3 regions of the Tepidibacter aestuarii genome follow, and region 3 is predicted to be linked to each of the others. Evidence: riboswitches for the same ligand, from Rfam matches in the RefSeq annotation. Region 3 holds a riboswitch; each other region holds the start of a gene.
The links. Region 3 has a riboswitch for glycine ahead of M2214_RS03610 (alanine/glycine:cation symporter family protein). Riboswitches for the same ligand answer to the same signal wherever they lie in the genome.
Positions count from the first base shown of each region.

Region 1 (7,980 bases), 480 kb from region 3:
CAACTATTTGACCAAATCCATGATAAGTCACATCTCCACCACGGTTACTTTCAAATAGCTTTACTCCATTTTTATTTAATACTTCCTCAGAAACTAATACGTTAGATTTATCAGCCCTTCTTCCCATAGTTATAACAGGCATATGTTCAACTATAATCAAGGTATCTTCAATCTCATCATTTTGTCTTTTTTTAAGCAAATCAAATTGTATATTTAGAGCTTCTTCATATTCGCATTTACCTAATTTTAGTATGTTCATTATTCAATCAGCTCCTTCAATCAACCTTTTCCTTACACTAACTCATATCTGTAAATAAGTATATATTTGCCTTTTCTCTCCTTTAATCCAGCTTTTAATATGTGAGCTACTTTTCCAGTAGAAAATTCAATTTTAACTCCCTGAACTGATTCCATATATTCTTCAACAGTTTTTCCATGCTCGGGTTCTACCATTTCTTTTACTCCCCACGGAAGTGCCATTACTTTTGCCTCATCTCAAGTTTCACAAAGTGAAGCCTTTCTATCTTTTATAGAACTTAACAAACTATTATTTAGTGCCTCTTTTACATTCCCATCATGTGCAAATAACATATTCAATCCCCCCATATTTTTAGAATAATCCTACTATTTCTCCATCTTCCAAAATATCCATTTTATTAGCAGCTGGCACTTTAGGAAGACCTGGCATAGTCATCACATTTCCTGTTAGCGCTACTAAGAATCCTGCTCCCACAGAAGCTCTTATAGAACTTACTGTTATTCTAAACCCTTTTGGTCTACCTAATAACTTGGGATCATCAGATAAAGAGTATTGAGTTTTAGCCATGCATATAGGTAATTTTGAAAGTCCTATTCTTTCATATTTTTCTATTTCTTTAGAAGCTTTAGAAGTAAAATCTACTCCATCTGCACCATATATTTCTTTAGCTATATTTTCTATTTTTTCTTTTATAGATAAATCTAGGCTGTATAGTGGTTTAAAGTTAGATTCTTCCTTCTCTACTAACTCCACAACCTTTTTAGCCATTTGTGCTCCACCGTCTCCACCTTTTGCCCATACCTGAGATAGTACTACATTTACCCCAAGTTCTTTACATCTTTGCTCAACAAATTCCAACTCTTCTTTAGTATCTGTAGGGAATTCATTTAAAGCTACAACAGCTGCTACTTTAAATTTCTTTACATTCTCTATTTGTTTTTCTAAATTTCCAAATCCATCAGCTAAAGCCTTCATGTTTACATTTGAAAGATCTGCCTTAGCTACTCCTCCATGATTCTTCAATGCTCTTACTGTAGCAACTATCACCACTGCACTTGGTTTTAATCCTGCATATCTACATTTAATATTGAAGAATTTTTCAGCCCCTAAATCTGCTCCAAAACCAGCTTCAGTTACTACATAATCAGCTAACTTAAGGGCTGTTTTAGTTGCCATAACAGAGTTGCACCCATGTGCAATATTAGCAAAAGGTCCTCCATGAATTATAGCTGGAGTATTTTCTAATGTTTGAACTAAATTAGGCTTTATAGCATCTCTAAGAAGCAGTGCCAATGCTCCTGTAGCATCTAATTGTCCTGCCGTAACAGGTTCATCAGAGTACGTATATCCTATAATCATCTTAGATAATCTATCTTTTAAATCATCCATTCCATTAGCAAGACACAATATAGCCATTATTTCAGAAGCAACAGATATATCAAATCCATCTACTCTAGTAACTCCATTTCCTTTTGCTCCAAGAGCTACTGTAATCTCTCTAAGAACTCTATCATTCATATCTACTGCTCTTCTCCAAGTGATTCTCTTTGGATCTATATTTAATTTATTTCCTTGGTGCATATGATTATCAATAAGAGCTGCCATAAGATTATTAGCTGTAGTTATTGCATGTATATCTCCAGTAAAATGAAGATTTATATCATCCATAGGAACTACTTGTGCATAACCTCCTCCTGCTGCTCCACCCTTAACACCAAAGCATGGTCCTAGTGAAGGTTCTCTTAAAGTAGTTATTGCCTTTTTGCCAATCTTATTCAGCCCCATACTAAGACCTACATTAATGGTAGTCTTTCCTTCTCCTGCTGCTGTCGGATTTATTGCTGTAACTAATATCAATTTTCCATCTTCTTTTTCTTCTAGTTTTTTGCATATGTCTAATGACAATTTTCCTTTATACTTACCATATAGCTCTATATCATCTTCCGTTATTCCCAATGTTTTAGCAACTTCCAATATAGGTAACATCTTTGCCTCTTGAGCTATTTGAACATCAGTCTTCATATATGTATCCCCCTTTATTTATTCCACTTTAGAATTAAATTTCTTGCTGCTCTTGCCTCATCAACTCTTCTTATAGGTGTATTATATGGTGCTCCTTTTAACATTTCAGGATCTTCTTTAGCTTCTTTTGCAATTTTTATCATAGTTTCGATAAATCCATCCATAGTTTCTAAGCTTTCTGTTTCGGTTGGCTCAATCATAATAGCTTCATTAACTATGAGTGGGAAATATACAGTTGGTGGATGATATCCATAGTCTAATAATCTTTTAGCTATATCAAGTGTTGGTACTTTTAGATTATCTCCTATACCACCTAATACGAATTCATGCTTACATACTTTATCTATTGGTAAATGATAGTGTTCTTTTAATTTCTTCATCATGTAATTTGCATTTAATACAGCCGTCTCACTAACTTCTTTTATTCCTTCCCTACCCATGGCTAATATATAAGTATATGCCCTTAACATAACTCCATAATTACCATAGAATCCTTTTATTTTTCCTATAGATTCTGGTCTATCATAATCTAATATATATTTACCATCCCTTTTTTCTACTACAGGAGCAGGTAAAAATTTAGCTAAATGTTCCTTAACTCCTACAGGACCACTACCTGGACCTCCTCCTCCATGAGGAGTTGAGAATGTCTTGTGTAAGTTATAGTGCATTACATCAAATCCCATATCTCCCGGTCTTGTAATTCCCATGATGGCATTCATATTAGCTCCATCATAGTATAATTGACCTCCTGCATCATGAACCAAATCTGCTATTTCTTTAATATTTGATTCAAATAATCCAAGAGTACTTGGATTTGTTAACATCAATCCCGCTATCTCATCACTTAAAACTTCCTTTAGAGCATCAATACATACCGAACCATCTTTATTTGATTTAATTTCCACTATATCATAACCAGCTAAAGCTGCAGTGGCTGGATTTGTTCCGTGAGCAGAATCAGGAACTATTATTTTAGTTCTCTTAAAATCATTTCTGCTATTATGGTATGCCTTTATTAGCATAATACCTAGTAATTCTCCATGAGCTCCAGCTGAAGGTTGTAAGGTTACCATATCCATTCCTGCTATTTCAGCTAGCATTTCACCTAGTTCATATATAACTTCAAGAGATCCTTGAACTGTACTTTCAGGCTGGTATGGATGAATTCTGCTTAAATCTTGCATCCCCGCTACATCTTCATTTATCTTTGGATTATACTTCATAGTACAAGAACCCAATGGATAAAAACCAGTATCTACACCATAGTTTTTATTAGACAAATTAGTAAAATGTCTAATTACATCTAATTCACTTACTTCTGGCAGATTTAGCTCTTCTTTATTTAAAAACTCTGATGGAATTATATTTGATAAATCTTTGTGTGGTACATCATTCTTAGGAAGCTTATATCCACATCTTCCAGGTTTAGATATTTCAAATATTAAATTATCATAGTTTCTCATTACAGCACCTCCAATACACTTGAAAGCTTGTCTATTTCGCTCTTAGTTCTCTTTTCTGTTACACAAAACATTAAGCTATTATTGTATTCTTCATAATCTTTTCCTAGTTCATACCCACCAAGAATACCTTCTTCTAATAGGTTCTCATTTACCTTGGCACTATCCAAATCACTAGTAACTACAAACTCTTTAAAGAAAGGTCTGTTAAATAAAGGCTTAAACTTTTTACTCTTAGTTATTTCATCAAAAGCATACTTAGCTTTTTGAGCAGATTGAACAGCAACTTCTCTTAATCCTTCTTTCCCTAAGGTAGTTAAATAAATAGTTGCCATCAACATGTTTAAACCTTGGTTTGAACATATATTAGATGTAGCTTTAAACCTTCTAATATGCTGTTCTCTAGCTTGAAGAGTTAAAACAAAAGCTCTCTTTCCATCTGCATCTACAGATTCACCTACTATTCTACCTGGCATCTTTCTAGCAAGCTTTGACTTAGTTGCCATAAATCCTAAATACGGACCTCCAAAATTTAATTCATTTCCAAACGATTGAGCTTCTCCTACTACAATATCCGCTCCTTGTTCCCCCGGACTCTTTAATATTCCTAACGATATTGGATCTACATAAGTTATTAATAAGCCTTTATTTTCATGTATTAATTCTCCTGCTTTAGAGTAATCTTCTATTATTCCAAAGAAGTTTGGACTTTGTATTATAACTCCTGCTGTTTCCTTACTCACCAGAGACTTTAAATGCTCCATATCTGTGACTCCATCTATCATATCCACTTCAATCACATCTATATTTTTATACTGCATATAAGTTTTTAAAACTTTTCGAGTCTCAGGATTCACTGTTTTAGATACTAAAATAGATTTACGTCTAGTATTCAAACAAGCCATTATTGCTGCCTCTGTACAAGCCGTTGCTCCATCATACATAGAAGCATTAGATACATCCATTCCTGTCAAATTACTAATCATAGTTTGATACTCAAATATAACTTGCAATGTTCCTTGGCTTATCTCAGCTTGATACGGTGTATAAGCAGTTAAAAACTCAGATCTTGAAGCTATATGCTTTATAATTGCAGGAATGTAATGGTCATATGCTCCTGCCCCTAAAAAACATGTTAACTCATTTAAACTCTTATTTTTACTTGCAATATTATTCATATGATTAAATATCTCTATTTCTGACATTCCCTCTCTTAAATTAAGATCTCTATCTAACTTAAGTTCTTCTGGAACATCACTGAATAAATCATCTACAGATTTTACATTTATCTCATTTAACATATATTTTTTATCTGTTTCTGTATTGGAAATATATCTATGCATAGCCTGCCTCCTTCATACTTTATATAAAGTGAAACTTAATTCAGATGGAGTTTAACCCATCTGAATTTTTAACTTTCGGAGAAACTAATTTCTAATGGCTTTCACTTTCACAAAACTCCTTATATCCATCATTACTCATTAAGCTCTCTAATTCTGATAAATCACTAATTTTTACTTTTAATATCCAGTTTTCATAAGGATTACTATTTAAAAGTTGAGGTGTAGTTTCTAACTCTTCATTCACCTCTATAACAGTTCCTGAAACTGGCATATAAGAATCTGATGCAGCCTTAACAGATTCAATAACTCCAAATGCCTCTCCAGCATCCAATTCATCATCTATCTCAGGCATTTCCACGTAAACGATCTCCCCTAGGGCATGCTGAGCATAATCTGTAATCCCTATACAAACTTCTTCTCCCTCTACCTTAATCCACTCATGATCCTTTGAATAATAAATTCCTTCTACTATTTTCATAATAAATTCCTCCTTAATATTTTTATAATCATGATTATTTTTAGAATATTCTGAATATATTTCGCGTAAATGTATTAACTTTTTCAACTTAGTTAAGTTCTTATTTCTTATAGTTTTTAGTGTAAAATCTCTTACTTACCACTTCGGCCTTTAAAATTCTTTTTCTAACCTTTATTTCAATGGTTGTACCTAGTTTTGAATACTCTATAGGAACCATGGCAAACCCTATATTCTTCTTAACTGTAGGAGCCGCATATCCAGTAGTTACAAATCCTACTTGCTTTCCATCTGCCCATACTTCATAACCATGTCTAGGTATTCCCTTATCTATCATTTCAAAACCTACTATTTTTCTCTTTAATCCATCTGCTTTTTGTTTAACTAAAGCCTCTTTTCCTATGAAATCATCTGTCTCTAACTTTACAAAGAATCCAAGCCCTGCCTCTAGTGGAGTTATATCTTTAGATAACTCATTCCCATAAAGAGGTAATGCAACTTCAAACCTTAAAGTATCCCTAGCTCCCAGTCCCACAGGTTTTAATCCTAGATCTTTTCCTACTTCCATAAGTTGCTCCCATAAATACTCTGCTCTGTCATTATCTAAGTAAATTTCAAAACCATCTTCTCCTGTATACCCCGTTCTTGAAACCAAACAACTAACTCCAGCTACATCTACATTTCTTCTACAGTAGAAAAACTGTATTTCTTTTAAATCCGTATCAGTTAGTTTTTGTAGAATTTCTTGAGCATTAGGTCCTTGTATTGCCAATTGACATACTTGATCAGATATATTCGTAAGTTCTATATCATACTTATCTGAGTTTTTATTCATCCACTCAAAATCCTTATCTATATTACCAGCATTTATCACAAGGAAAAAATGTTCTTCATTGAATCTATATACTAACAAATCATCTACTACCCCACCGTGTTCATAACACATAAAGGTATACAATACTTGATTATCTTCAAGAGCAGATACATCATTAGTTACTAAATTCTGTACAAATTTAAATGCATCATTACCTTTAACTTCAACTTCTCCCATATGAGATACATCAAATAGACCAGCCTTATTTCTAGTAGCCTCATGTTCTGAAGTTATACCCTCATATTGAACTGGAAGCTGCCACCCTGAGAAATCTATTATCTTTCCTCCATACTTCTCATGGGTCCCAAAAAGAGCAGTTCTTTTAAGATTTGACATTTCATTTCTCCTCCTTAAAATAATTTTCAATATGTATATCTAATATGATTCTCATATTATACCTAAAAGACATAGTCTTATTCTTTGCATAAAAAAGAGAGATATAAAGGCATGACGATTTTCACTGCCTTTATACCCCTCTGTCCTTTTTTACCTGAGAGATTTTACACACTATGGTGTATTTCCCCTTCGGCGTGGAAACAATCCAACTTTCCAGAGACCCATCAGATAACGATACTTTTGCCTGAAAGTTTCTATGAAAATTTGGCTTTTTTTCATATTGCTTCTTCGGCTATCTTTTAAAGATATCTCACGCTACCCTCATTTGGATAATCATATTTAATATTTGTCTTTATATTATATTACTTTTCTGAATATTTCAACAATTGATATTAACTTAACAACATATAAAAATACAGATTTATAAGTATACATTTACCATAATATGTATTTATTTTGTCAACTAATTACAACACCTATAATTTTCACCATCAAATTCTTGTTCAATTTATAATATTCATAAAATTCGTTTATTTTTTTATAATATTAATTTCTATTTTTTAATTTAAGCTTAAAAGTTAGTAGTTTTTTTGACATTCTAAATATCATGTAAATTATATTTTCTCTTTAATCTAATAATTCTTTTTACACTTTCATCGATTCTTTCTATACTAATTTCTCCACTATTAACAGCTTCTTTTAAACCTTCTAATGCCTCAATTTGCTTTTCTTTAGTATGACACATTAAAATAATGTCAGCCCCTGCTTTGATAGCTTCGACTGATGCGTCTTTAGTCCCATAATTATTTGCAATAGCACCCATTTCCATATCATCTGTAATTATGATTCCATTAAAATTCAATTCATTTCTTAAAATATCAGTCAATATTTTTTTAGATAGAGTAGCTGGTTTGTTACTTTTATCAATATTAGGTAAGACTATATGAGCTGTCATTACTGCATCTGCTCCTTTATCAATAGCTTCTTCAAATGGAATTATCTCAAATTCATCAAGCCTTTGTTTGTCGTGATTTACAACAGGAAGTCCTATGTGAGAATCTACCTTTGTATCGCCATGGCCAGGAAAATGCTTTACAACAGAAATAACATTTGCATCTTGAAGTCCTTTCATAGTAGCAGTACCCAATGTCTTAACTATTTCAGAATCCTTTCCAAAGGATCTATCTTTTATAACTGTATTTTTAGGA
Region 1 is NZ_OW235315.1:1,238,386-1,246,365, reverse strand. It holds gene lipB (lipoyl(octanoyl) transferase LipB) at 1-259, opposite strand, end outside; gene M2214_RS06020 (hypothetical protein) at 292-480, opposite strand; gene M2214_RS06015 (formate--tetrahydrofolate ligase) at 611-2,281, opposite strand; gene gcvPB (aminomethyl-transferring glycine dehydrogenase subunit GcvPB) at 2,296-3,747, opposite strand; gene gcvPA (aminomethyl-transferring glycine dehydrogenase subunit GcvPA) at 3,747-5,087, opposite strand; gene gcvH (glycine cleavage system protein GcvH) at 5,179-5,565, opposite strand; gene gcvT (glycine cleavage system aminomethyltransferase GcvT) at 5,666-6,772, opposite strand; glycine riboswitch at 6,911-6,991, opposite strand; glycine riboswitch at 6,995-7,097, opposite strand; gene nagZ (beta-N-acetylhexosaminidase) at 7,371-7,980, opposite strand, start outside.
Region 1: another riboswitch for glycine. It lies ahead of gcvT (glycine cleavage system aminomethyltransferase GcvT); the one in region 3 lies ahead of M2214_RS03610 (alanine/glycine:cation symporter family protein).

Region 2 (7,980 bases), 1.7 Mb from region 3:
AAGCCAAAATCTATATTTTGGCTTTTTTTATATACTAAGGGATTATAAAATTTTCGTTCTGTGGATAACATTGATGCAAGAACTACACTTGCAATTATTTTGAGCAACGGAGACCGTAGGGATCGTTGGCGATATGAGTCAGTGCGTAGCAACTAGACGAATTTTATATATATAATATATTTTTTATTTTAGAATAAGAAGATTTGCTAAGGTTAATACTATAACTAGTTCTGTAAAGAATATATTTAATATTCCTATAATACTAGGTTAAGTAGTATTAATATGTAACTTTAAAGGAAATAAAAAATATTTTTAGAGTATGTGAAATTATAGGACTTAGAAATGCGATAGTAAGCGAAGCTAAACAATATTTTTCTAAAGAATAATATTTATATAAATTAACATTGATACAGATGTTAATTTTAAATAGCAAAGAATTCGATATGTTATAAATGTTTGGAATAATTAGAAAATTAAGAATAATATATTGACATTTGACTATATATTAACGTATAATAATAATTAGTTAAATGAGTTCGGATGAAGATAATGAGAAAACGTTATCAGACGAGCCTCTGGAGAGACTCTACAAAGAGCACCGAAGGGGAAAGCTAATAGAAATTAGTCAAACTCTCAGGTAAAAGGACAGAGATTATTCTTACCGGAATAAATCCCAAAAATCAGATTTTCATGATTTGACTTTTTGATTACTTTTCTTTATAGCTTTTCGTTTTACTTATCATTTTTTTATTTTAGTTTTACTTTTCAATGTTTTATAATTTCAAGTTTTGTTTTTTGCATCAAAAACCAAAAAAATTTAAAAGGAGGAATTATATGGAGCATCTAGTCGGTGTCTTAAATGGATTGATTTGGAGTAAAGCACTTATTATTTTATGTTTAGGAGCAGGTATATACTTTTCTTTCAGAACTCGTTTTTTACAAGTTAGACTTTTGAAAGATATGGTAAAGCTATTATTTGGAGGATCATCGTCAGAACAAGGGGTTTCTTCATTCCAGGCATTTGCGTTATCTGTATCAGGTCGTGTAGGAACTGGAAATATAGCAGGGGTTGCAACGGCTATAGCAATGGGAGGACCTGGAGCATTATTCTGGATGTGGGCAATAGCCTTTTTAGGAGCAGGTTCAGCTTATGTTGAGGCTACTTTAGCTCAAATATATAAGGTTGAACAAGATGGAGAGTATCGTGGAGGACCAGCGTATTATATAGAAAAAGGAATGAACAATAAGTGGTATGCAACTACATTTGCAGTTGCAACTATAGTAGCAATGGGATTCTTTTTACCAGGAGTTCAGTCTAATAGTATAGCAGCAGGACTTAATAATGCATTTGGGATAACTCCTACAGTAACAGGAATAATATTAGTTGTATTCTTAGCACTTATAATATTTGGTGGAGTTAAGCGTATAAGCAAAGCAGCTGAAATAATAGTACCTCTTATGGCTACAGGTTATATATTGGTTGCACTTATTGTAATAATTGTTAATATTTCTGAATTACCTGGAGTTATAGCATTAGTATTTAAGAGTGCATTTGGAGCACAACCTGCTTTTGCTGGTATACTAGGTATGGCTATTTCTTGGGGAGTTAAGCGTGGTATTTATTCAAATGAAGCAGGTCAGGGAACTAGCCCGCATGCAGCAGCTGCAGCTGAGGTTTCACATCCTGCAAAACAAGGATTAGTTCAAGCATTTTCAGTATATATAGATACTTTATTTGTTTGTTCAGCTACTGGATTCATGATTTTAATTACTGGAATGTACAATATTTACGATAAATCTGGAGGATTTATAGCTAATAATTTAGGAGATGTTGAAATAGGGCCTATATACACTCAAAGAGCAGTTGAAACTCTATTACCATCTTTTGGTGGTGCATTTGTTGCAATAGCTTTATTCTTCTTTGCATTTACTACTTTGATGGCATATTATTATATTGCTGAAACTAATGTTGCTTATTTAATAAGAAAGAGCAATAATAAATCATTAATAAATGTATTGAGATTTGCATTACTTGGAGCAACTTTCTATGGAGCTATAAAGACTGCAAACTTAGCATGGGCATTAGGAGATATAGGTGTTGGTACTATGGCATGGCTAAATGTTATAGCAATACTTATAATGGGAAAACCGGCTCTTATAGCACTTAAAGACTATGAAGAGCAAAAAGCAGCAGGCAAGGACCCTGTATTTAATTCTAAAAAGTATGATATAAAAAATGCAGAGTTCTGGGAAAATACTACTGATAGCGTTAGTAAATAATTCAAAGAAAAGACCCCGTAAGGGGTCTTTTTCATTTGCTAGAAAATTATGAAAATTTGAATATATAGATAATATTGATGAAAGAACTACAGCATCAACTATTTTAAGCAACGGAGCCCGTAGGACTCATTAGCGACATGAGCCATGCGTTAGCGTGAAGCGAATTTTATTATTCTACTTCTTTTCTAAATTCATCAAGTCCAACTCTATCTATATATGATCCTAATCTTTCATGTCTTTTAGCATTTTTAGAGTATACTTTGACTACCTTATCTATTATTTTAAATACTTCATCTTCATCAACATGTTCAAATAAAGTATCACCTAATCTAGGCTTCAGTCCTCCTTTTCCTCCAACTTGGATTCTAAATCCTTTAGGAGTACCCATTATACCTATATCTCTGAAATGATTATCTGCACACGAGTTTGGACATCCACTAACGCCTATTTTAAGCTTGTTTGGAAGACTCATTCCATGATATAGCTCATCTAGCTTCATACCTACTCCTACTGAATCTTGTTGCCCTCTTTTACAAAATGTTGTTCCAGGACAGAACTTAACACTTCTTACACAAAGCCCTATAGCAGCTCCTGGCTTCATTCCTAAATCTTCCCAAGCATTGTCTAGATCATCCTCTTTAAGTCCTACAATTGCTATTCTTTGAGATGATGTCAATTTTACTGCTTGCGCGCTGTATTTATCAGCAGTATCTGCAATCTTTCTTAATTTGTCAGTTGAAATAATTCCTCCAGGTAAATGAGGTGCTATTGCATATGTTTCTTTGTCCCTTTGAAGGACAGCCCCTTTTTCTAATAAATCTTTCTTAGACATAAAAATCCCCTTTCTAAATAAATAATGGTAAAAACTTACCTAATATATTATTCCCCAAAAATTAGCCGCAAAACAGAAAAGTTTAATTTTTTATGCAAAGCAAGAATTATAAACATAAAATTAACAAATTTACAATATAACCTAATTTGATCTAAAGGTTAGAAAATTGCGAAAAAAGAATAGTGCCATATGTAAAAAATTAAAAATATATAAAAATCCACTTGAATGACTATAAAAATAAATATAACATGCATGAAAGTATATAGTACATGCATATCTATATATTAACAAATTAAAAGGGGGTCAAAAATGATTAAGAAGATTTTAGCCATATTTATGGCAGCAGTTATGATTATAGGGCTGGTTGGATGTGGTCAAGTAGCTGAGAAAGAGGAAGTTTCTAAGATTGGAATTATGACAGGTACTGTATCTCAAGGTGAAGAGGAGTATAGAGCAGCAGAAAAAATGAAGAAAAAATATGGTGATAGGATAGTTCTTCAAACTTATCCTGATAACTTTATGAAAGAGCAAGAAACAACTATAGCAAATGTTATGAGTATGGCATCAGATCCAGAAGTTAAAGCAATTGTTATTGTTCAAGGTATACCAGGAGTATCGGCAGCTATAGATAAGGCTAGAGAGATAAGACCAGATATGTTATTTGTGGTTGGTGTTCCAGGAGAAGACCCAGATATGATAGCATCAAAAGCTGATGTAGTACTTCAAGCAGATGAACTAGGAATGGGAACTAGTATAGTAGAACAAGCTAAAAAAATGGGTGCTACAAAACTTGTTCACTATTCATTCCCAAGACATATGTCTTATCAATTACTTGCAATGAGAAGGGACTTACTTAGAGAAACTTGTGAAAAGTTAGATATGGAGTTTATAGATGCAACAGCACCAGATCCAACTGGAGATGCAGGGGTTCCAGGAGCGCAACAATTTATATTAGAAGATGTTCCAAGAAAAGTTGCTGAGCTTGGAAAAGATACTGCATTCTTTAGTACTAACTGTTCTATGCAAGAGCCATTAATAAAAGCTGCTTTAGAGCAAGGAGCTATATATCCACAACCATGTTGTCCTTCTCCATACCATGCATTCCCAGGTGCATTAGGAATCCAAATACCTGATGATAAAAAAGGTGATGTTGATTATGTAGTTGAAGAAATCAAATCTAAGATAGCTGAAAAAGGTGGAACAGGTAGATTCTCTACATGGCCAGTTCCAGTTAATATGATGTTTGTTGAAGGTGGAGTTGAATATGCTAAGGCATTCTTAGAAGGAAATACTAATGGTAAGGTAGACAAAGCTAAAATAGAAGAAATATTTAAAAATGTATCAGGTATAGATATGAAATTAAGTACATTCACGAATGAAAGTACAGGAAATACATTTGATAATTTCTTTATGGTACTTTCAGATTATATAACTTTCTAAATAAGGATATTAAATATAGGGTTGCCTTTTTATGGCAACCTTAATTTAGATATAAGGGGGATTTGGGTTGAGCGAAGAATATGTCATTCAAATGAAAAACATTAAAAAAGATTATTTCGGTAACCAAGTTTTAAAGGGAATAAATTTATCAACTAAAAAAGGAGAAATACATGCTCTTTTAGGAGAAAATGGAGCTGGTAAATCTACACTTATGAACATATTGTTTGGGATGCCTGTTATCCATTCTACTGGTGGATTTGAAGGTGAAATACATATAGATGGTAAAAAGGTTGATATTAAGTCTCCTAATGAAGCAATGAAACTAGGAATAGGAATGGTACATCAGGAGTTTATGCTTATTCCAGGATTTGATATAACTGAAAATATAAAGCTGAATAGAGAAACTACTAAACACAATATCCTAAGTAAAGTTATGGGACCTAGTTTAAAAAGTCTAGACTTTGATAGTATGAATAAGGATGCAAGAGATGACCTAGATAAATTAGGAATAGATATTGATGAAAAATCCAAGGTATCAGGACTTCCAGTAGGTTATATGCAGTTTATAGAGATTGCTAGAGAGATAGATAAAAGTAATATAAAGCTTTTGGTATTTGATGAACCTACAGCGGTTTTAACAGAAAGTGAAGCAGATAATTTATTAAAGGCTATGAAAAGAATATCTGACTCAGGAATTGCAATACTGTTTATAACTCATAGATTAGATGAGGTAATGGAGGCAGCTGATAATGTAACAATACTAAGAGATGGTGAGTTTGTAGCAGCACTTGATAAAAATGATACAAATGTAATGCAGCTTGCAGAATTGATGGTTGGTAGAAAAATTGAAAGTTTAAATACTAATGAAGAAATTAATAGTGAAAATGAAGAAGTAATGATGTCTATTAAAGATCTAAAAGTATCTATGCCGGGAGAATATGTAAAGGGTGTAAATTTAGATATTAAAAAAGGAGAAATTTTAGGTATTGGGGGTCTTGCTGGACAAGGTAAAATAGGTATTACAAATGGAATAATGGGTCTTTATCCGAGTGAAGGAGAGGTATTGTTAGATGGTAAGAAACTAAAGCTTAATGCTCCTAAAGATCCTTTAAATAATAAGATTGCATTCGTTAGTGAGGACAGAAGAGGAATTGGGTTATTGCTAGATACTTCTATAGAGACAAATATCGTATTGACAGCTATGCAGATCAAAGGGGAGTTTATAAAAAATTATGGATTGTTTACTCAAAGAAATAAAAAAGAGATAAGAGAGCATGCTCTTAAAATGATAAAGGATCTTGACATAAGGTGTACAGGACCTACTCAAATTACTAGAAGGTTGAGTGGAGGAAATCAACAAAAGGTTTGTATAGCTAGGGCCTTAACCTTAAATCCAGATGTATTGTTTGTATCAGAACCTACTAGAGGAATAGATATAGGAGCTAAAAAATTAGTTCTTGATTTACTTGTAAAACTAAACAAAGAACTTGGAATGACTATTGTAGTAACATCTAGTGAACTTGGTGAATTAAGATCTGTTTGTAATAGAATAGCCATAGTTGCAGAAGGAAAAATAGAAGGTATATTAAAGCCACAAGATAGCGATACAGATTTTGGACTTATGATGGCTGGCGAATATAAAAAAATTCATGCAAAGGAGGAAATATAAGTGGTTGAAACTATGAAAGATTTTATAAAGAAATTAGGATTTGCAAGAACTACTATAATAGCTTTTTTGATAATACTTTGCGTGATGGCTGTTTTTTTAAAAATTCCAATATACATGCTGCTATCTGATACTTTGGTTAGAACAGGTATGAATGGAGTATTGGTTCTAGCTATGGTTCCTGGAATTTTATGTGGTATAGGGCTTAACTTTGGTATTCCTTTGGGAATCGTATGTGGGCTTTTAGGCGGCCTTATAAGTATTGAAATGAATCTTACTGGATTTAGTGCATTTTTCATAGCTGTAATTATATCAATACCAATAGCTGCTGTTGTAGGATACTTTTATGGAGTATTGTTAAATAAAGTAAAAGGTTCTGAAATGATGGTATCTACATATGTAGGATTTTCGGCTATATCTTTGATGTGTATAGGGTGGCTTATACTTCCTTTTAGTAGTTCAGAGATAAAGTGGCCTATAGGTGATGGTCTTAGAACTACAATTTCTTTAGGTTCAAGGTTCGATAAAATACTAAACAAATTTTTATCATTTAATATAGGTAAAGTAAATATACCTACTGGTCTTTTAATATTTTTTATAATAGCTTGCTTATTAGTTTATGTGTTTTTAAATACTAAAGCAGGTATTACTATGAAGGCAGTAGGAGATAATCCAAAATTTGCAATAGCATCTGGTATTGATGTTGACAAAAGTAGGATAATAGGGACTGTACTATCTACTATTTTGGGTGCAGTAGGAATAATTATATATGCTCAAAGTTATGGATTTTTTCAACTTTACCAAGCTCCTATGATGATGGGATTTGCAGCCGTAGCTGCCATTTTAATAGGTGGAGCAAGTGCTCAAAATGCAAAAATATCTCATGTTATACTTGGAACTTTTTTATTTCAGGGGCTTTTGACAATAGCACTTCCTGTTGCAAATAAAATAATTACAGAAGGAAATTTATCAGAGGTAGCAAGAGTTGTAGTACAGTATGGAATTATTTTATATGCATTAACAAAAGTAAAAGGAGGGGAGTAGCATGAATGAAGAAAATGCAATTAAGAATAAAAGTAAATCAATAAATTTTAGAGAATTATTATTTGATAATATGGTTACTATAATGTTTGTAATTCTTTGTCTTATAGGGGTTAAGTATTCTGGTCAACCTATGATATTTATAGTAAATGAGCTGATTGCTAGAATTTCAAGAAATTCATTTTTAGTAATTTCTCTGATTATTCCTGTACTTGCAGGTATGGGTCTTAACTTTGGTATAGTAATAGGTGCAATGGCAGGTCAGATAGCTTTAATAGCAGTAACTCACTGGAAAATAGGTGGTATACAAGGATTTTTATTATGTGCTTTATTGACAGTGCCGATAGCAGTTTTATTTGGATATTTAACAGGAAAATTATTAAACAAAACCAAAGGACAGGAAATGATAGCTAGTATGATCCTAGGATTTTTTGCAAATGGATTATATCAATTATTATTCTTATTTCTGATTGGAACATTGATTCCTATGAATAATCCGGTATTAGTTCTTAGCGGAGGCGTTGGTATAAAAAACACTATAGATTTAAGTGGAGGAGTCAAGTATGCACTTGACAATATAGTAAAGTTTCCTATACTTGATGTTATAGTTGTTGCATCTATTATAAGTATTTTATATATTTTATTTAAGAGAGTAAAGAATAAGAAATTTACTAAAAAACATATTATAAATTTATCTATATTTTTAGTTGTTGGGATAGTT
Region 2 is NZ_OW235315.1:2,461,543-2,469,522, reverse strand. It holds glycine riboswitch at 566-659, shown strand; gene M2214_RS12270 (alanine/glycine:cation symporter family protein) at 835-2,280, shown strand; gene M2214_RS12265 (nitrite/sulfite reductase domain-containing protein) at 2,450-3,112, opposite strand; gene M2214_RS12260 (DUF3798 domain-containing protein) at 3,422-4,552, shown strand; gene M2214_RS12255 (sugar ABC transporter ATP-binding protein) at 4,620-6,221, shown strand; gene M2214_RS12250 (ABC transporter permease subunit) at 6,222-7,262, shown strand; gene M2214_RS12245 (ABC transporter permease subunit) at 7,264-7,980, shown strand, end outside.
Region 2: another riboswitch for glycine. It lies ahead of M2214_RS12270 (alanine/glycine:cation symporter family protein); the one in region 3 lies ahead of M2214_RS03610 (alanine/glycine:cation symporter family protein).

Region 3 (7,980 bases):
ATATACCTGTATTAAATGTATCAACAAATTATGTAGAAGAAAAAGAAAATAAAAAATTAATAGATGAATTAATAGAGTTTTTAGATAATAATAAAAAATAAGTTTTATTGACAAAATAATAATAAATATATTTATAAACAGGGAATTAGGATAAATGGAGTGATATTAAGGGATGGGAGTTTAAAAGTTCTTTAATTAATGAAGTCTTGTTTGAATTAGATGAAAAGAATATAAGTTTCATCATATATGAAAAGTACAATAGTGAAGTCGAAAAATTATTAAATAAATATATTCAAGTATAAAATATCTACTTAAATTGATAGATACTTTTTTAGAATTGAAATTAATTTATAAGGTTAAACTAAACACATATTAAAATTGAGAATTAGAGGTGTAATTCATGCAAGGATATGTGAAAGGTAAACCTATATTTACCAGTATAAATAGTACCAACAATCAATATGCGTATTTAACTGAAGATGTAGAAACCGATGTAGTAATTGTAGGTGGTGGAGTTACTGGAAGTATATGTTCTTACTATATGTCTAAAAATAATATAAAATCTGTGCTAATTGAAAAGGGAAGAATAGCTCATGGTAGTACAAGTATTACAACATCTCTTTTACAGTATGAATTAGATGAAAATGCATCTGAACTTAAAGAAGTTATAGAGAGTAAAAATATAGTAAGATCATATGAACTTGGATTGTGTGCACTGAAAGAAATAGAAAAATTTGTAGAGGAATATGGTAATAAATGTGACTACATAAAGAGAGATACATTACTTTATACAGCTAAAAACCTTGAAAAAAACAGCATTAAGGAAGAATACAAATTTAGAAAAGAAAATGGGTTTAATGTTGAATATATAGACGAATTAGATAATCCTTATGGCTTTGACTTAAAAGCTGGACTTTTATCAAAAGAAGGAGGAGCCGAGATTGATCCATATAAATTTACCAATCACCTTCTTGAAGTAAGTATTAAAAAAGGTGCACTTGTGTATGAAAATACCGAGGCTAAAAAAATAGAGTATTTAGATAAAGGAGTAATTATTTACACATCTTACGGATATAAAGTTAAGGCAAAAAAAGTAATTGTCGCTACAGGATATAATACTAGTTTGTTCACGAATAAAAATTTTGGAACTAAAAATAATACATTTAATATAGCTACTAAACCAGTTAAAGAAATTCGAGGTTGGAAAGAAGGTGTATTGATTAGGGATAATTCTGATCCATATAACTATCTTAGAACTACAAAAGACAATAGATTAATTATAGGTGGAGAAGATGTAGATTTTAAAGAAATAGAGAATGAGGATATAGCTTTTGAAAAATACTCTATTTTAGAACAAAGACTTAAATCTATGTTCAAATATATAGATGATATAGAAATAGAGTATAAATATTGTGGATGCATTGAGTCTACTAAAGATAACTTAGGATATATTGGACCTGATAAAAAACATGAGAATCTATGGTACTGTCTAGGATATGGAGGTAATGGTATATTATTTGCTATATTAGGAGGAATTATGTTGAGTAAACTATATCATGAAGAAAAAGATGAGGATATGAGATTGTTTAAAGTAAATAGATTTGATAATTGATATTTAGAAACAAATTATTGTGAAAAAACAGTTTTTTTAGAAATAAAAAAGCTGTTTTTTTTTATAATTTTCTTTACGAATCTTAAAAAAATCTGGAATTAAAATTTAAAAAGTGAGACTTTTTTATTTAAATTGATAAGTCTGAAAATTGAATGATTTCGAAAAAATAATAATTTAATGTAAAATTCAATTTTAAAAAAACAAAATAGATATTAAATTAACGAATGAAAAACACGTATTTTATTAAAAATACAAAGAAATATACAGAAAATCACTTCTAAACGACAAAAAACGACGTAAATGCATGGGGAAAATGAAAATAAAATTATAAATAAAATAAGAGTAATCTAATCATGATTACTAAAATGTATTACAAAAAAACAAATTGTTATATTATTGACAATCTAAAATGGAAATACTATACTCTGATTAGAAACATCATTAATGTTTTGGATGAAGATAGCGGGAGAGCATAGCACCGAAGAAGTAAAGCTTTCAGGTATAAAGACCGCTATTGGACAAATCTCTGGAGAGACTCTATAGAGCACCGAAGGAGCAAACTGCATTTGATCATGCATGCGAAACTCTCAGGTAAAAGGACAGGGAAATTTTCCCGGCTTTTTTTATCAATTCGAAATAATAAAAGCAGGAGGTAAACAGTATGGAACAAATTAATCAAATTGCACAATCTATCAATTCTTTGGTATGGGGACCACCACTTCTCATATTACTTGTTGGTACAGGTATCTTTTTATCATTTAAATTAGGTTTTTTACAAATATTCAGACTTCCATTAGCACTTAAGTATCTTTTCTCAGAAGATCCTGAGGCAAAAGATATGAAGGCAGAAGGTGACGTATCTGCGTTTGCAGCTGTTTGTACAGCATTATCAGCTACTATAGGTACAGGTAATATAGTTGGAGTTGCAACAGCAATAAGAATGGGAGGACCTGGAGCATTATTTTGGATGTGGGTAGCTGCATTCTTCGGAATGGCAACAAAATATGCAGAAGCACTTTTAGCAGTTAAATATAGGGTTGTAGATGATAATGGACAAATGTCTGGGGGCCCTATGTATTATATTGAGAAAGGATTCAAAAATAAGTTTCTTGCGAAATGCTTTGCTATATTTGGGATAGGAGTTTCTTTCTTTGGTATAGGAACATTTGCACAAGTAAACTCTATAACATCAGCTGTGAATATAGCGTTTAATGTTCCCGTTATAGTAACAGGAGTAATACTTACTATATGTGTTGCTATGGTTAGTCTTGGAGGAATAAAGAGTATATCAAAGGTTTCAGAGATTATAGTTCCTTTTATGGCGGCATCATACGTAATTTGTACATTAATAATACTTTTATTAAATGCAGGTCAAATTCCTGAGACAATGAGCTTTATAATAAAGAGTGCATTTACTCCAACTGCTGCAGCAGGTGGATTCGCAGGATCAACAGTTGCACTTGCACTAAAGAGTGGTATATCAAGAGGTGTATTCTCTAATGAATCAGGACTTGGTTCTGCTCCTATAGCGGCGGCTGCGGCTAAGACTAATTCTTGTGTAAGACAAGGTTTAGTTCAAATGACAGGTACGTTCTTTGATACTATTCTAGTATGTACAATGACAGGTTTAACTTTAGTTCTTACTGGTATGTGGAATAATCCAAATGTTGAAGGTGCTGCAGCTACGACTGCTGCATTTAGAGCTGGACTTCCTTCTATGCCTATTGTTGGAGAGTTAATAGTTACTGTAGGACTTATATTCTTTGCTTTTACTACTATACTTGGTTGGAATTATTATGGAGAGAGATGTACTGAGTATTTATTCGGAGTTAAAGGAATAAAACCTTTTAAATACATATTTATATTCCTTGTTGCAATAGGACCTTTCTTAAAGCTTAGCTTGATATGGACAATAGCTGATATAGTTAATGGACTTATGGCTATTCCAAATCTTATTGCTATAATAGGACTTAGTGGAGTTATATCAACAGAAACGAAGATGTATTTTGATGAATTGAGAAAACAAAAACAAGCATCTTAAAAATAAAACTCGATGGATTAAATCCATCGAGTTTACTTTTATACATCTATACCTTTATTGTCTATATTAAGTTCTTTTATACTCCACTTATTATCTAAAGTAGAAGTATATTTTTGAATTTTATTATAAAAATTTATGTCATTTTCTTTAAGCATTACCATTATAGTTGGACCAGCACCGCTTAAGAATACTCCTATGCTATCTAAATCTTTACATTTCTTTATTATATTATCATAGTCTTTAATTAAGCTTCCTCTGTACTTTTGATGGAGGCTGTCTTTACATGCAAGTTTAATTAAATCGAATTGACCGTTTATTAAAGCTGATACCATAAGAGAGACTCTTCCTACATTAAAAACACCGTCTTTATAAGGTATTTCACTTGGCAAAACTGCTCTTGATTTTTCTGTAGATAACTTAAAGTCTGGTATTAGTGCACAGAACTTTAATCCTTTTGGAATGTTTATTTTGCTGCAATATATATCATCGCCTTCTTTAATAGAAGTAACCATTCCTCCAAGAAGAGCAGGTGCAACATTATCTGGATGACCTTCAATTTCTGAAGAAATTTTTAAAATTTCATCTTTACTTAGTTTGTTACCAGCTATTTTATTAGCTGCAATTACTCCTCCTAATACACAAGATGCACTGCTTCCAAGACCTCTAGATATAGGAATATCATTTTCAATTTTTATTCTTATACCTTTATGTTTGTATCCGATTCTTTGAAAGCATTTTTTCATGGATTTGTATATTAAATTATCTTCATTGCAGTATTCATCGTCACAACCTTCTATTACAAGACCATCTTCTATTTCTTCAACAAAAAAATTATTGTATATATCAAGGGCTATTCCTAGACAATCAAATCCAGGGCCGACATTAGCAGTCGTTGCTGGTATTTTTACACTTATCATATTAATCACCTACACATTCAATATATTATTAATCATAGATTTCATCTTATCTTTTTTGCAAATACTACCATGAATTACTCTTTTATTTTCCAGTGCCTTTATAGGATTAGGAATTTCTAAATTTGATATATTTGATAATTTATCAATTAATCTAAAATCTGATAATATATCATAGTTGTTATCTATTGATTCTATAACACTTTCTGGGAACTTAAACGGGCTAGCCGTTGATGCGATTATAGTCTTAGTAGAATCATTAGTTTTTTGTCTGTATTTTTGATAAACACAGTAAGCTACACTTGTATGTGTATCCATTAGATAGTTAAAATCCCTGTAAACTTCATTTATAGTTGATGACGTTTCTTCTTGAGTTGCAAAGTCAGCGTAAAAGTCACCTAGCTTGCTTTTCATATCCTCATCGATTTCGTATATTCCATTAGTTTTCAGTTCTTCCATAAGATTATTTACTAAGTATGGATTTTTATTACTTATCTCATATAGTAGTCTTTCGAGATTACTAGATATTAAAATATCCATAGAAGGAGATGAGGTAAGCTTGAATTCTCGCCTTATATCATAAATCCCTGTATTTATGAAGTCGCATAAAACATTATTTTCGTTAGATGCACATATTAATTTGTTTATAGGAAGACCCATATTTTTAGCGTAAAAAGAAGCTAGTATGTTCCCAAAGTTCCCAGTTGGAACTACTATATTTATTTTTTCCTTTTCTTGGACATCTCCATTTTTTAGTAGTTGAACGTATGAATTGACGTAGTATACTATCTGAGGAACTAATCTTCCTATATTTATGGAGTTAGCGGATGAAAGCATATAATTTTTATTAGATAATAGATCATTAAATTCTTTGTCTGAAAAAATTTCTTTAACACCTCTTTGTGCATCATCAAAGTTACCATCTATGCCTATTACATGAGTATTTTTCCCGTCTTGAGTAATCATCTGTCTTTCTTGAATTGAGCTTACTCCTTTTTTAGGATAAAAAACTATTATTTGAGTATTATCTACATTATTAAAACCCTCAAGTGCCGCTTTTCCTGTATCTCCAGATGTAGCTGTTAGTATAACTATTTCTTTTTGTATATTTAAATTTTTACAAGAAGCTTTTAAAAGATGGGGAAGAATAGATAAAGCCATGTCTTTAAAAGCGAGAGTAGGTCCATGATAAAGTTCTAAAAAATAGCTGTTATCTACCTTTTTTAGTGGTGCTATTAAATTATTACTAAATTTATCATTATAAGCATTATCTATACAGTTTTTCAAAGTCAGTTCATCAAAATCGCTAAAGAATTTATTTATTATATAAAAAGCGATTTCATTATAAGTCATATTTATCATATTTTTAAAAGATATATCTATATAGGGGAACTCTGTAGGTACATATAAGCCACCATCGTTTGCCAAGCCTTTCAATATAGCATTTGAAGAGGTGACCTTACTAATATCTCCCCTTGTACTTTTGTATAAAATATTCATATAATACCACCTCTTAAACAAATTTTAAATTAATAATATAATACAATGTATATTACAAAAATACAAGTGTTTTTTACACATAAACAAAAAAATAAAGACTCGCTTGGTTGTAGAGTGTAAGTTTTTAGTTATATTCTTTACGATCTTATAATTTAATTACAAAAATACGTATACTTAAAAGGATAATTAAAAGATCTATTGTATTATGATAAGTAAATGATTAATATAGTATTTAGGATGCACTATATAATGGAAAGGACGTGAAAATATGTTGTATAGAAAATTTGGAAAGACTAATGAGGAGGTATCTGCACTGGGATTTGGTTGTATGAGATTCCAAGTTATAGATGGTAAGAATGATCAGATAAATGAAGAGGAAGCTATTAAGCAAATAAGACATGCTATAGATAATGGTGTTAACTATATTGATACGGCATACCCTTATCATGAAGGTATGAGTGAAATTGTTACAGGTAAGGCACTTAAGGATGGGTATAGAGAAAAAGTATTTGTGGCTACTAAGCTACCTTCTTGGCTTATAAAAAGTAGAGAGGATATGGATAAGTACTTAAATGAACAGCTTGAAAAGTTAGGAACAGATTATATAGATTTTTATTTGGTACATACATTGACTCAAAAGCTATGGAGTAATTTAAAAGAGAATGATTTATTCGACTTTTTAGATACTATAGTCAAGGATGGAAGAGTTAAGCATGTTGGATTCTCTTTTCATGATGAACTTCCTCTTTTTAAAGAGATAGTTGATGCTTACGATTGGGAGTTTTGTCAGATACAATACAATTTTATGGATGAGAACTATCAAGCTGGAAGAGAAGGCCTTAAATATGCAAGTGACAAGGGCTTAGGGGTTGTTATAATGGAACCTTTAAGAGGAGGAAGTCTTGCAAGAAATACTCCTAAGGATATTCAAGATGTATGGGATAGAGCTGATGTTAAGAGAAGCCCTGCTGAGTGGGCATTGAGATTTTTATTGGATCAGCCTGAGGTAAGCGTAGTACTTAGTGGTATGAATGATATGAATCATATAGACGAGAATATAAAGACTGCAAGTGATACTCATGAAAATTCACTTACTGAAGAAGAGAAAGCATTAATAGATGAGGCTAAAAATATATATTTAAATAGGATGGTTGTAAACTGTACTGATTGTAAGTATTGTATGCCGTGTCCAGCTGGAGTTAATATACCTAGAAATTTTGAAATTCTAAATGGTTCTTCTATGTACAATGATGTTGAACATTTTAAATGGATGTACAATAATTTCGTTGGTTATAAAGAAAAAGCTATGCATTGTGTAGAATGTGGTAAATGTGAAGAAGCATGTCCGCAGCATATAAAGATAATAGATAATCTTAAGAAAGTTAGTGAATTATTTGAACAAGAAAATAAATAAATATAGTTGAATTTCGTAAATAACCTGCCGTAAGGCAGGTTATTTTGTTTTAATGAAATTATAAATGAATTCATTGGGAAATCTATTTTTAAGGAATTTTTGGACAAATCAAAAAATATATTGACGAAACATGTACGTACAGGATATAATTATTTTGCAGACAACTTGTACGTACATGATAGGCTTAGAGAAAACGTTATCTGGATTTAAACAGATTTGCAAAAATAGATTAAGAGGGAGGATTTATAGATGTCTAAATTTTCGAATGATGTATCGCAATTACTAGAGTATATTGGTGGAAAAGAAAATATAGCAGCAGTGTCTCATTGTGTCACTCGTATGAGATTCGTGCTTAATGATCCTAATAAGGCTGATGTCAAAAAGATAGAAAGTATAAAAGCTGTAAAGGGAAGTTTTACTCAAGCTGGACAATTCCAAGTTATAATTGGAAATGAAGTAGCAACTTTTTATAATGAATTCACAGCAAAGGCTGGGGTTG
Region 3 is NZ_OW235315.1:762,321-770,300, forward strand. It holds gene M2214_RS03600 (CD3072 family TudS-related putative desulfidase) at 1-101, shown strand, start outside; gene M2214_RS03605 (NAD(P)/FAD-dependent oxidoreductase) at 401-1,612, shown strand; glycine riboswitch at 2,066-2,133, shown strand; glycine riboswitch at 2,136-2,218, shown strand; gene M2214_RS03610 (alanine/glycine:cation symporter family protein) at 2,274-3,653, shown strand; gene thrB (homoserine kinase) at 3,692-4,570, opposite strand; gene thrC (threonine synthase) at 4,580-6,067, opposite strand; gene M2214_RS03625 (aldo/keto reductase) at 6,336-7,481, shown strand; gene treP (PTS system trehalose-specific EIIBC component) at 7,731-7,980, shown strand, end outside.